Regions from separate parts of the Paenibacillus sp. FSL R5-0766 genome, predicted to be linked through region 1. Evidence: riboswitches for the same ligand, from Rfam matches in the RefSeq annotation. Region 1 holds a riboswitch; the other holds the start of a gene.
The links. Region 1 has a riboswitch for S-adenosylmethionine ahead of metA (homoserine O-succinyltransferase). Riboswitches for the same ligand answer to the same signal wherever they lie in the genome.

Region 1 (6,190 bases):
AGAAAATCGTCATGGGTGGCGGAGTAATGAAGCAGGAGCACCTGTTCCCGATGGTGCGTAGCAAACTGCAGGAGTTGCTGGCAGGGTACGTTCAGCATCCGGCGCTTCAATCCGACATTGACCAGTATGTTGTGTCACCAGGACTTGGAGACAATGCGGGTCTGTGTGGTTCGCTGGCGCTTGCCAAGTTGGCATTGAATAAATAGGTCATTAAGGGATTGACGAATTTTACCATTGTGGTATGATATGGGCAACAGCATAGTACGGTTAATGAGGAAGCACCTCTCTTGCATGGATTTTGCAGGAGGGGTGTTTTTTTTGTGCTGCCTGTAGGTAGCGTAACTAACCCGTATAGGCTGAAATGTTAAAGGGAGGGAACAGAAAATGGAAGTCATTTTCATGAACAGATTGTCCAAAATGTCAGATCAGAATGCAGAGTATGCACAGTTATGGATTGGGGAAGAGGAAGATAGTTGGCAGCTGGGATGGAGTCGCTACGAGGAAGGAGAGCGTGAGGATAGCATATGGTATGAAGGGACTTCTTGGGAGGAGCTGCTTCATATTTACCGTCTTCAGCTTGCCATACAGATGAGTGAGGGGTACCGACCGCAGTTGCAGGGGTTATTTCATGAGAATGATGATCTGAAATCACGCAGTTATGGTGGACAGCGCCTCCATTGTTACAGTGAGTTATACGGCAATGAGCAATTATATACGGATCTGTGCACATGGCGCAGGAAGAGAGCTGTGTCTGACCGGAAGGCACCGTATTTTGTTGCAACGAATCGTCTGCTGCGTTTGATCAGTGCCTTTGTTCCGCAATCGCTGGATGAACTGATGCAACTGCCGGGCGTAGGAGAGAGCAAAGCGACTGAGTATGGTACGGAATGGATGGAGATTACAAGCGGATTGGAGCGTTCAACGACATTCCCGCTGGACTGGGTATTTACGGCGCTGAAGGAAGAAGAGTATGAGAGTTGGTTATACAAGCAGAAAGAGCAGAAGTACAAGCAGGAACTTGATAAGTTCACCACGCGTAAGCAGGTGCTTGAAGGCATGAAGGAAGGGTATACGTTAGAGGAGATTGTTAATCGATCCGGATTATCCCGACGCGAGTTGGTTGAGCTGTTAGAGGCACTGGATCATGAAGGTTATGACACCGATTGTCTTCTTGATGTGGAGCTGGCAGTGATGCCAGAGAACGAACAAGAGGCCGTATGGAGTGCGTATGAGGAGCTGGGAGATACGTTCCTGAAGCCAGTATTACATAAGGTGTATGGAGGAGAGAAACCGGATGGAGGAAGTCTGGAGCAGGTCTATGAAAGACTGCGCATGATTCGAATCCGCTTCCGTCGGCACGCAGAGACAGAGAAGAATGTTGGTTAATAATCAGAAATGAAAAAAGACAAAGCGTTTCTCCAGGAGGAACGCTTCGTCTTTTTTATTTCGTACGAGTTCATACCCAGTCTTTCTTGCGGAAAATGAAGAACATGCTCAGGCCCAGAGTAACCATCAGGCCAATCACAACAAAATAGCTGTATTTCCAGTTAAGCTCTGGCATGTTCGTAAAGTTCATGCCGTATATACCGGTAATGACCGTCAGCGGCATGAAGACCGTGGTAATGGCGGTAAATACACGCATGATCTCATTCGCCCGGTTCGCAATACTGGATTGGTAGGCTTCTCGCAAGTTGCCCATCAGGTCGCGATAAGTCTCAAAGGTTTCAGATATTTTTACAGCATTCTCATAGATGTCACTGAAATACTTTTGCAGTTGATCATCGATGAGACGCAGATCTTTTTTGTTCAGGGTGTTAATGACCTCTTTCTGAGGTCCAAGGACTTTTTTCAGCCACAGAATCTCACTGCGCAGCCCGATAATTTCATTCAGATGTGACTTTTTGGTGTGCATCAGAATGTCTTCCTCAAGCTTCTCGATCCGTGCTTCAATTCGGTCACCTACGGTGAAATAATTATCAACAATCAAGTCAACCAGCAAATACAGCAGACGATCCGGTGTACTGATTTCCTGTTCCCACAGGATGGGTTTCAGTGTACGCAATTCGCTGACCTTTTGCTTGGTAACACTAATAATGAAATGTCTGCCGAGAAACAGGTTGACCGCACGTAGAAATATCTCTTCATCATCGAAACGGATGCTATTAATCACAATAAAATAATGGTTCTCATAAATTTCAATCTTCGGACGTTGTTCTTCGTCACTAAGACAGTCTTCCACAGCCAGATCATGCATCAAGAACAGCGGCTGAAGTACCGCCAAATCGTCTACGTCTGCATCAATCCAGTAAAAGCCTTCCGCTGGTGGAGTCAGCGCCTGCTGAATGTCGTCCACCGGAATAAATACACCGTTGTTTACCAACCGGATTTTCATCGTTAATCTACTCCTTCTGCACCCGCCAACTTGGCGGATATTATCATTATGGGCGCAAAAAGAACAAATCAGCCGGTCGGCAGCGGAGCCTGGAGATCAGGGCTGCGTTCACTATATAATCAAACGGAAGTCACGTCCCGCTGCCGGCATGCTGATGTCAATTCTCTATGCAGTTTGTCGGAATTCGGCTGCCAGTCAGGCCTCGGGTCGCCATCCATTTAATATGTCACCTCTCACATAAGGGTTTATAACACCTTGTTTAGTATACCGCTGGTACAAGGTGCTTTCAAGCGCAAAAATGTGTCTATTTCGCGCCCTGAGGCAGTGTATGACAACGGATGATGAACGGTTCCGATCTGGGAAGCAGACATCGAACTGCATCTTGACGTGAGGGCATTAATGTAATAAAGTAGACGGTGAACCATATTAAATTACAATCTAATACAGCGAAATCTTATCAAGAGTAGGTGGAGGGACTGGCCCGATGAAACCCGGCAACCGGCGGTATACCGCACGGTGCTAATTCTTGCAGCGACTAAGTGTCAAGTGGCACTGTTGTAACTGAGAGATGAGAGAGGCGCATATCTTTTTTACATATGACCTTTCTCGAAATCCGAGGAAGGTCTTTGTTATATGCCCCGACTTCTCAGCAGTGATTTTCGCTAAGGAACTTGAGGTTGTTTTTAACGTTGGATGAAAGAGAAATTCAATGTTTTTACAAGCTCAAGGCAGTCTATAACTGTATTGATGTGAAGACATCAAGCCAGGGGTGGCTGCATCTATCTATGCACAAGGAGGAGTTAGACTTACTATGCCAATCAAAATACCCGATACTCTGCCAGCAAAAGAAGTACTTGAAGGAGAGAATATCTTCGTCATGGATGAAACTTCTGCATATCAGCAGGATATTCGTCCACTCCGTATCGCTATATTAAACCTGATGCCCACAAAGGAAACGACCGAAACACAATTGCTTCGTCTGGTGGGAAACACGCCTATTCAGGTGGATGTCGTTCTCGTACATCCCAAATCCCATACGTCGAAGAATACGTCTCAAGAGTATTTGGATCTGTTCTATAAAACCTTCGATGAGATTGAGCACCGCCGTTTCGATGGAATGATCATTACAGGTGCCCCGGTGGAACAGATGGATTTCGAAGACGTGAACTATTGGAATGAAATCCAGGAGATCTTCGAATGGACCAAAACCAATGTGACTTCAACCCTCCACATATGTTGGGCTTCCCAGGCAGGTTTATACCATCATTTCGACGTACCCAAGGTTGCACTTGATGAAAAGTGTTTTGGCGTTTTCCCACATACCATCAATAAACCACATGTTCCGTTGCTGCGTGGATTCGATGAAGTATTCAACGTTCCACATTCCCGTCATACGGAAGTGAGACGCGAAGATATTGAAAAGAATGAGAATTTAGAGATTTTGGCTGAATCCGAGGAAGCGGGGATCTTCCTGGTTGCTACCAAAGACGGCAAACAGATTTTTGCCACAGGACATGCCGAGTATGACCCGTTCTCATTAAAGTGGGAGTATGACCGGGATACAGCCAAAGGGTTGGATATCGCATTGCCTAGACATTATTATCCGAATGACGACCCTTCCCGTGTGCCACCGGCTACTTGGCGCGCTCATGCCAACTTATTATTCTCTAACTGGCTCAATTACTATGTGTATCAAGAAACACCTTACGATATTGGCCCGCAAATCTAATCGAGATTACAGGAGGATGCAGCAATGGAAGACAACAACAAGTTGAAAATCGAAAGCCGCTTAGCACAAATTGGGTCCATCAATGAACCGGTAACAGGCGCCATTAACTTTCCGATCTATCAATCCACTGCGTTTCGCCACCCGAAGCTTGGACAAAGCACGGGGTTTGATTATATTCGTACGACTAATCCAACCCGTAAAGTATTGGAAGAAGCCGCCGCAGCGCTGGAGTCCGGTGATGCAGGGTTTGCCTGTAGCTCGGGAATGGCCGCGCTGCAAACGATCTTTGCCATGTTTGGTCAAGGGGATCATCTAATTGTATCGCTGGATCTGTATGGTGGAACCTATCGTCTGCTGGAACGTATTCTTTCCCGTTTCGGCGTAACTGCTAGTTATGTGGACACGAATGACCTTGCAGCACTGGAGAAGGTTCGTCAGCCGAATACAAAAGCTGTATTTATTGAGACACCAACCAATCCGCTGATGATGATCACCGATGTGCAAGCCGTAGCTTCCTGGGCGAAAAGTTACAACCTGTTGACCATTGTTGACAACACGTTGCTGACTCCATTTTTCCAACGTCCGATTGAACTGGGTGCCGATATCATCATTCATAGCGCTACCAAATATCTGGGCGGACACAATGATGTGTTGGCCGGTCTAATCATTACCAAAGGTGAGGCGTTATCTGCAGAGATGGCGTTCCTGCATAATTCCATTGGAGCGGTATTGTCTCCAAGTGATTCCTACCAGTTGATGAAAGGTATGAAAACGCTGGCTCTTCGCATGGAGCGTCATGAGCACAATGCACTTACTACTGCTAAATACTTGCTTGAGCACCCAGCGGTGGTTGAAGTGTATCATCCAGGTTTATCCGATCATCCGGGGTATGAGATACAGAACAAACAATCCACGGGTAACACAGGTATCTTCTCTTTCAAAGTGAAGGATGCACGTTATGTTGAACCGTTGCTGCGTCATATCAAACTCATTGCTTTTGCCGAAAGTCTCGGCGGAGTTGAATCACTTATGACTTATCCGGCAGTACAGACTCATGCGGATATTCCGCTTGAAATTCGTGAAGCCGTAGGTGTGGATGACCGTCTGCTCCGGTTCTCCGTAGGCATTGAACATGCAGATGATCTGATTGCAGATCTCGGCAATGCTCTGACAGCTGCACAACAAGAAGTGGAAGGAGGCGTGCACTCATGAGTGAGTCCAACAACAAGCCCAATTCCGAGTTGAAATTTGATACCAAGTTGCTCCATTTTGGAGATGAAATTGACAAAACGACTGGAGCCTCCAGTGTACCGATCTATCAAGCATCAACCTTCCACCATTTTGATATCTTCAATCCGCCTCAGCATGACTACAGTCGTTCGGGTAATCCGACACGTCAGGCTTTGGAAGATTACATCACATTGCTGGAGGGCGGAGCACGAGGCTTTGCCTATTCTTCGGGGATGGCTGCGATCTCAAGCGTATTCATGATGTTCTCCGCAGGGGATCACATGATTGTAACGGAAGACGTATATGGAGGTACCTATCGTTTACTTACTTCCATATTAAGCCGTATGCAGATTGAGACAACCTTTGTAGACATGACCAATATAGATGAAGTAAAAGCGGCACTCAAGCCAAACACCAAGGCAGTTTATATGGAAACACCTTCCAATCCCACACTGCGAATTACGGATATCGCTGCTGTAACTGACTGGTCGAAGGAACATGACCTGATCACGATTCTGGATAACACCTTTATGACACCTTACTATCAGCGTCCAATTGAGCTTGGTGTGGACATCGTCGTACATAGTGCTACGAAGTTTCTCGGAGGTCACAGTGATGTACTGGCAGGGTTAGCCGTTGCTCGCACGGAATCACTTGGCGTACAATTGAAACAGTTGCAAAATGGACTTGGAACTGTTCTCGGGGCACAAGAATCCTGGCTTCTGATGCGCGGGATGAAAACCTTGGGAGCTCGCATGGCTCATAGTGAACGGAGTACAGCCAAACTGGCGGCATGGCTTAATGAGCGCAGTGATATTACCGCTGTCTTTTATCCTGGA
Region 2 (6,190 bases), 3.3 Mb from region 1:
TAAGCAGTGAACTGCATCGTTCCAGCCAAAAGCGTTCCCAAAACGGTGTCATAAACGCCGATACGTGAAAGTGCGACAAGAGATGGAAACAGCTTCGTCCGATCCGGCGACTGTTCATATACAGCAGAAGCTGGGGATAGGCATCCTGGAAAATGAGTGCATTGCACCGCTCCAGCAGTCGGTACATATGCTCGCGATCGCTTTGATTCTGTAGATTATGCATTAAGTCACTCTGAAGATCTGTCATGTGATATCCGCCGTTACGAGAGACCATATGGGCCAGCAGTGCCCAATGCAGTTCGGGATATTGCTCATAACATTCCAGATAGGCTGCCGTGCGGGTGATATTACTCCGATTGTGCTCCTGGGTCAGTGTCTTAATCTCTTCCAAGATGATGCAATCTTCTTCGCAGACGAGTGCGCTTTGAACCTGGTCCGTGCGTGCAAAAGACTTGCTGCTGGCAGGTAACAAACGCTCCACCTCAGACTGTAAGGCAGCTGCCGTATCTGTATCCCACTCGATGTCACGCAAAGGGTGACGAAGCTGTGCAGAAGCTTGCCATGCAGCCTGTTTGCCACGCCAGATTTCCCGGGCAGCACCCGGAATGGAACGGACCATCTGCAGGAGGGACCCGTGATGTTGTTCGCTGGAAGAATCGGTTCTGGTGGAAGTCATGATGTGACATCCTTTCATGATGTTCTGGGTTTAAATTTACAGACCATGTGGTGTATTCTAAGTATGCGCTGATTATTTGACTTCCACTCGCCAATTTGCTTCACTTAGGGTAAGACAAGGTACAGAAAGGGAGATGAACTGAATGGAACAGATTACTTCCAAACCTGCTTTTGATGTAGCCATCCAATCCCCACGTTTGACGATTGCCGTATTCAAGGCAGACTGGTGTGGTGATTGCAAATACATCGATCCGTTTATGCCTGAGGTTGAAGAGAAATATGCACGTGAACTGACCTTGATTGAGGTCGACGTGGATCAGGTTGGGACGGTTAGTGAAGAACAGAATATTCTTGGCATCCCAAGCTTTGTGGCGTATACAGATGGCCGTGAACTCGTACGGTATGTGAACAAGCTGCGCAAGTCGAGAGAAGAGATTGAGCAGTTCCTGGATCGCGCAGTTGAAGTGTACAACACGATCCATAAATAATGTTATATAAGTTCGATAAATGAATATTTACACAGACACTCCGATGACAGAATAACCTTTTGATCGCTGTTATCCCCAGATTTCTTTGATCCCTTTTATAAAGGGGAAATCCGGGGATAAAGGCGAACGCTTCGCTTCTTCAGGCTATTTCTGTCCTCTCCGTTATTGTGTAAATGTTTCATTGAACTTATATAAAAGTATGACAGGTTCATGTTGTAAAAGGGTATACTAGATGAAACGCCATTTCTCTTGAAATAGGGAAATGGCGTTTGTGTGTTCAGAATTCTGTTTAAGACACAATTCAACTGGCATATCCTTCAATTACATAACCCCAATGACCTGCTGGTCATTATTTCACCAGACGTTAACATTTTGTCACAAAGCGCGACGTCAATGAACATTTTATCCGGTATAATGAATTTAGTTGTGAAATAAGTGTCAAAGTACCGAAACAAGCGGAGAATATTCTTCGCCATCTTAAACCAACAGCGGGTGAGAAAAAATTGAAACACTTAACTTTGTTTAAATGGTTAACCGTATTAACCTGTCTTGTCATGTTTCTGGCCACTTTTGGTGGAGGCATCGTAACCAAAACGGAATCAGGCCTTGGCTGCGGAACAGAATGGCCTTTATGTAACGGAAAACTCGTTCCCGCACATACTGTGGCTTCACTCATTGAATATTCCCATCGCGCTGTAAGTGCACTGGCTGGACTGTTGTCCATTGCCTCGTTTGTGGCTTTTCTGCGGTTTGGCAAATCACGCCGTGACCTGCAATTGTTTTCTTTCTTAACTCTGGTATTTGTTATCGTCCAGGGAATCATGGGGGCTTTTGCCGTAGTCTTCTCCCAATCTTCAGCAGTCATGGCACTGCATTTCGGCTTTGCACTGATTGCTTTTGCCAGTTCCCTAATGATGGCGCTGGGCATAAGGCAGGAGGCCAAAGATGGCGGATTGGAGCGCCTGAATAAATACCCTCGGGTCACTAAAAAATTCAGGAATCTGGTCTGGTTCTCCACCATTTACACATATCTCGTGGTATACACGGGTGCATTTGTGAGCCACACGGATTCTGCCGGTGGATGTTCCGGATTTCCGCTCTGTAACGGGCAGATTATTCCTGAGCTTTCGGGTGGGGTAGCGGTTGCTTTTGCTCACCGTGCAGCAGCTGCGTCGCTCGTGATTGTTATCGCAATCCTGGGTCACTTCGCTTACCGTAATCATCCGGACAACAAGGAAATGCGTACTCTGGGTGTGGTATCCGTTGTTCTCATTCTGATGCAAGTAGTCATTGGTATTTTCATGATGGTGACAATGAACCGTCCGGAAGTATACATGTTCGTAGCTCTTGCTCATATGCTGGATATCGCCATATTGTTCGGAGTCTTAACGTATATGAGTTTCCTGGTGTACAAGCTGCATCGCCCGGCTAATCGTTTTTAAATATGAAAGTCCACCATCCAGTGATGTACATCATTGGACAGGTGGACTTTGTTTGATGTCAGGGGGATCAGGGCAACCTATGGCAAGCAGCAATTACACGGAATGGATGATGTGTTACGTTTACGGTGATGAATTCTTGTTGATTTGGAAAAGAGGAGGTTAGATATGCTGCGAACGTTGTTGGGGGAAAAGCCACGTATAAACGAAGGTAAATTGAAGGCAGCGATGGACGCAATGGCGCATACGCTTGAGCTATTTCAACGACAAATGCATGTGGACCATGATCCCACGCATGACTATCGGAAACTGTATGTGTGGACTCAGGGACTCATCTCCTCACTGGATGAACTGGAGCAAAGCAGTTTCGCTGCTGCTCATTTTCGTAAAAAGGTCGTTGCAGGTTCAACGGATGATATGACGCCGACTGAAAAAGCCGAGTATGCCCGATATGTTTATTTCTACAAAGATGGCTTTATCCGCTGCTTTGCCATTCTGGATAAAGTGGGCACGGTATTAAATGAAATATTCCAGCTGAATACTTCCAATACCAAAGCGCATTTTTCTTATTTTACGGTGTTAAGGCAGTTCGATTATGCGAGGGAGCATCATGATCTTGCGTTGCAATTAATACAGATCAAGGACTCTTATCGTGAACCGATGAGCAAGCTGCGCAAGCGACGTAATATGGAAATTCACTACATGAACTCAGAAATGCACGATGACCTGTGGCAGTTACACCAGACCTTGCAAGGTAAAGTGAAATTGGAGGATCTGAATCAGCATGTGCAGGAAATGCGTCAGGGCGTGGATATGGTCTGTGAAACGTTAACAGCCTCTTATCGTTATATCAACAAAATATGGAAAAGAAATAATTCCCTTTGACAAATCGGAATACTTGGAATATACTGAGTTTCAATCAGAATGTTACAGTGACAAAGATTGAACTGATATTTCAAAAGTTACGTTCACATTATAAAGCATAAACTACATGAACTTATAAAATCCTACAACAACATATTTCTTATCGAGAGCGGCGGAGGGACAGGCCCGATGAAGCCCGGCAACCGATTTGTAACGACATGATACATGTATCATTCGTTATAGATGTTAGGTGCTAATTCCTACAAAATGGTGCGAGACACGATTTTGGCAGATGAGAAGGTATATTCTTTCACGTAAAGAGCCCTCTTTGTATCTGCAAAGGGCTCTTTTTTTGTACTTTAAGGGGAGTTTTCCTTTAGATCGGGTAAAGATACATGTAGGTGGTTGGAAAGGGGCAAGTGCGATTGATTGAATTAAAAGGTTTAACGAAAACGTACGGCAAAGGGGCAAAATCTACAACAGCGTTGTCCGAGCTGAATTTGAGCATCCAAAAGGGTGAAATCTACGGAGTGATTGGCCATTCCGGAGCGGGCAAAAGCACATTGATTCGCTGTATTAATTTGCTGGAACGGCCTACGGAGGGTGAAGTATGGGTTGACGGAATCAACCTGACTGAACTGAGCAAAACCGAATTGCAGCAACAGAGACGCAAAATCGGGATGATTTTTCAACACTTTAATCTGTTATCCTCGGCAACGGTATATGACAATGTAGCTTTTCCACTAAAACTTGTGAATACACCCAAGGAAGCCATTGATCGCAAAGTGAAGGAAATGCTGGCACTGGTTGGTCTGGAGCACCATAGCAGCAAATATCCGGCTCAATTATCGGGTGGCCAGAAACAACGTGTAGGGATTGCGAGAGCACTTGCAAGTGATCCGAATGTACTTCTCTGTGATGAGGCTACTTCGGCACTTGATCCGCAGACGACCAATTCAATCCTGAAGTTATTGCTCGACATTAACGAAAAGTACAACCTTACGATTGTGCTGATTACACATGAGATGCATGTCATTCAGAACATCTGTGACAAGGTGGCTGTCATTCATCAAGGCGGCATTGTGGAACAGGGACCTGTAACAGAAGTGTTCCTGAAGCCGCAACATGCGATTACGCGGGACTTTATGATGCGTGACCATGAAGCTGGACTTGCTCTGGAAGAGACCGCTCTGGCGAATGGCGTTGAATTGCAGGCAGGTGTTGCTTCCAAACTTGTGAAGATATCTTTTCTGGGTAACAAAACATATGAAGCGATTTTGTCCAGAACGGTACGTAAAACGGGAGTGGATTTTGCCATCCTGCAAGGTACAATCTCTACGATCAAACAGGTTCCTTATGGACAGCTGACCGTTCGGTTAGAGGGTGATTCATATGCGATTGATCGGACGATATCAGAACTAACCGCTGAGGGACTTGATGTGGAGGTGCTTCGTTAGATGGATTTTTCAACCGTACGTTGGGAAGAGGTTGGTAAAGCTTCCATAGAGACACTGCAAATTTTGGGTGTATCAGGCTTGTTCACCGTAATTTTTGGTTTACCGCTCGGAGTACTGCTGTTCATGACAGCTCGATCTGCTTCGATCAAATCACGGACGGTGTACATTATATTGTCCTTGATTGTGAATATTTTGCGCTCAGTCCCATTTATCATATTGATTGTTGCTCTTATTCCATTCACTCGTTCACTCGTCGGTACAGCTACAGGAGTGTTAGGTGTTATACCACCTTTAGTTATTTCAGCAGCTCCTTACTTTGCTCGATTGGTGGAGACGACATTGCGAGAAGTTGATCGGGGTGTCATTGAAGCGGCACAGTCGATGGGTGCATCGACCGGACAGATTGTAAGACGGGTATTACTGCCTGAAGCTTTACCTGGTTTGGTTGCTGGGATAACCATTACCATCGTTACGCTTGTCTCTTACACCGCGATGGCGGGTATGGTTGGTGGTGGAGGTCTAGGAACGTTGGCAATCAACTATGGGTATTATCGTTATCAAAATGAAATCATGATCATATCCGTAGTGTCGATGATCATTCTAGTGCAAATTCTCCAGATGGCTGGAGATCGCTTGGTTACATTTTTCACCAGGAAATAACACATAGATAACATGATGGTTATGCAATAATGCGGACGCCACATGACAAAAATGATTAGAGAAGGGGTTTTACACATGAAAAAATGGTCTTTTGCTCTACTTAGTCTTATGTTGATTGCGGTTCTCGCAGCTTGCGGAAACAACAAGGACGCCGATAGCGGCGCAGACAATCCAGCAGGTGCACCACGCACGGTTGAATTGAAAGTTGGAGCTTCCCCTACACCACATGCAGAGATTCTGGAAAGCATCAAGCCTGAACTGGAAGCACAAGGTATTCGTCTGCAAGTCGTTACATTCAACGACTATGTACAACCTAACCAGCAACTTGCTGACAAAAAATTGGATGCAAACTTCTTCCAGCATCAGCCTTACCTGGACACAGAGAATAAAGAACGTGGATTCAACCTCGTTTCTGTAACACCTGTTCATGTTGAACCTTTTGGTGGATACTCCAAGAAGATTAAGTCTTTGGATGAATTGGCTGACGGCGCAAAAGTAGCAATTCCAAATGACCCATCCAATGGTGGACGTGCACTGTTGTTGCTGGCGAAGGAAGGTATTATTACGCTGAAAGACAACACAAATATCTCATCTACGATTCAAGATA

Region 2: another riboswitch for S-adenosylmethionine. It lies ahead of MKY66_RS24660 (methionine ABC transporter ATP-binding protein); the one in region 1 lies ahead of metA (homoserine O-succinyltransferase).

What each region holds. Positions count from the first base shown of each region.
Region 1 is NZ_CP150227.1:1,968,063-1,974,252, forward strand. Features, by position in the region: gene MKY66_RS08990 (ROK family protein) at 1-206, shown strand, start outside; gene MKY66_RS08995 (HRDC domain-containing protein) at 385-1,386, shown strand; gene corA (magnesium/cobalt transporter CorA) at 1,457-2,392, opposite strand; SAM riboswitch class I at 2,844-2,967, shown strand; gene metA (homoserine O-succinyltransferase) at 3,204-4,121, shown strand; gene MKY66_RS09010 (PLP-dependent transferase) at 4,146-5,333, shown strand; gene MKY66_RS09015 (aminotransferase class I/II-fold pyridoxal phosphate-dependent enzyme) at 5,330-6,190, shown strand, end outside.
Region 2 is NZ_CP150227.1:5,688,217-5,694,406, reverse strand. Features, by position in the region: gene MKY66_RS24680 (DUF2515 family protein) at 1-676, opposite strand, end outside; gene MKY66_RS24675 (thioredoxin family protein) at 819-1,163, shown strand; gene MKY66_RS24670 (heme A synthase) at 1,682-2,605, shown strand; gene MKY66_RS24665 (Cthe_2314 family HEPN domain-containing protein) at 2,771-3,487, shown strand; SAM riboswitch class I at 3,624-3,765, shown strand; gene MKY66_RS24660 (methionine ABC transporter ATP-binding protein) at 3,892-4,923, shown strand; gene MKY66_RS24655 (methionine ABC transporter permease) at 4,924-5,583, shown strand; gene MKY66_RS24650 (MetQ/NlpA family ABC transporter substrate-binding protein) at 5,659-6,190, shown strand, end outside.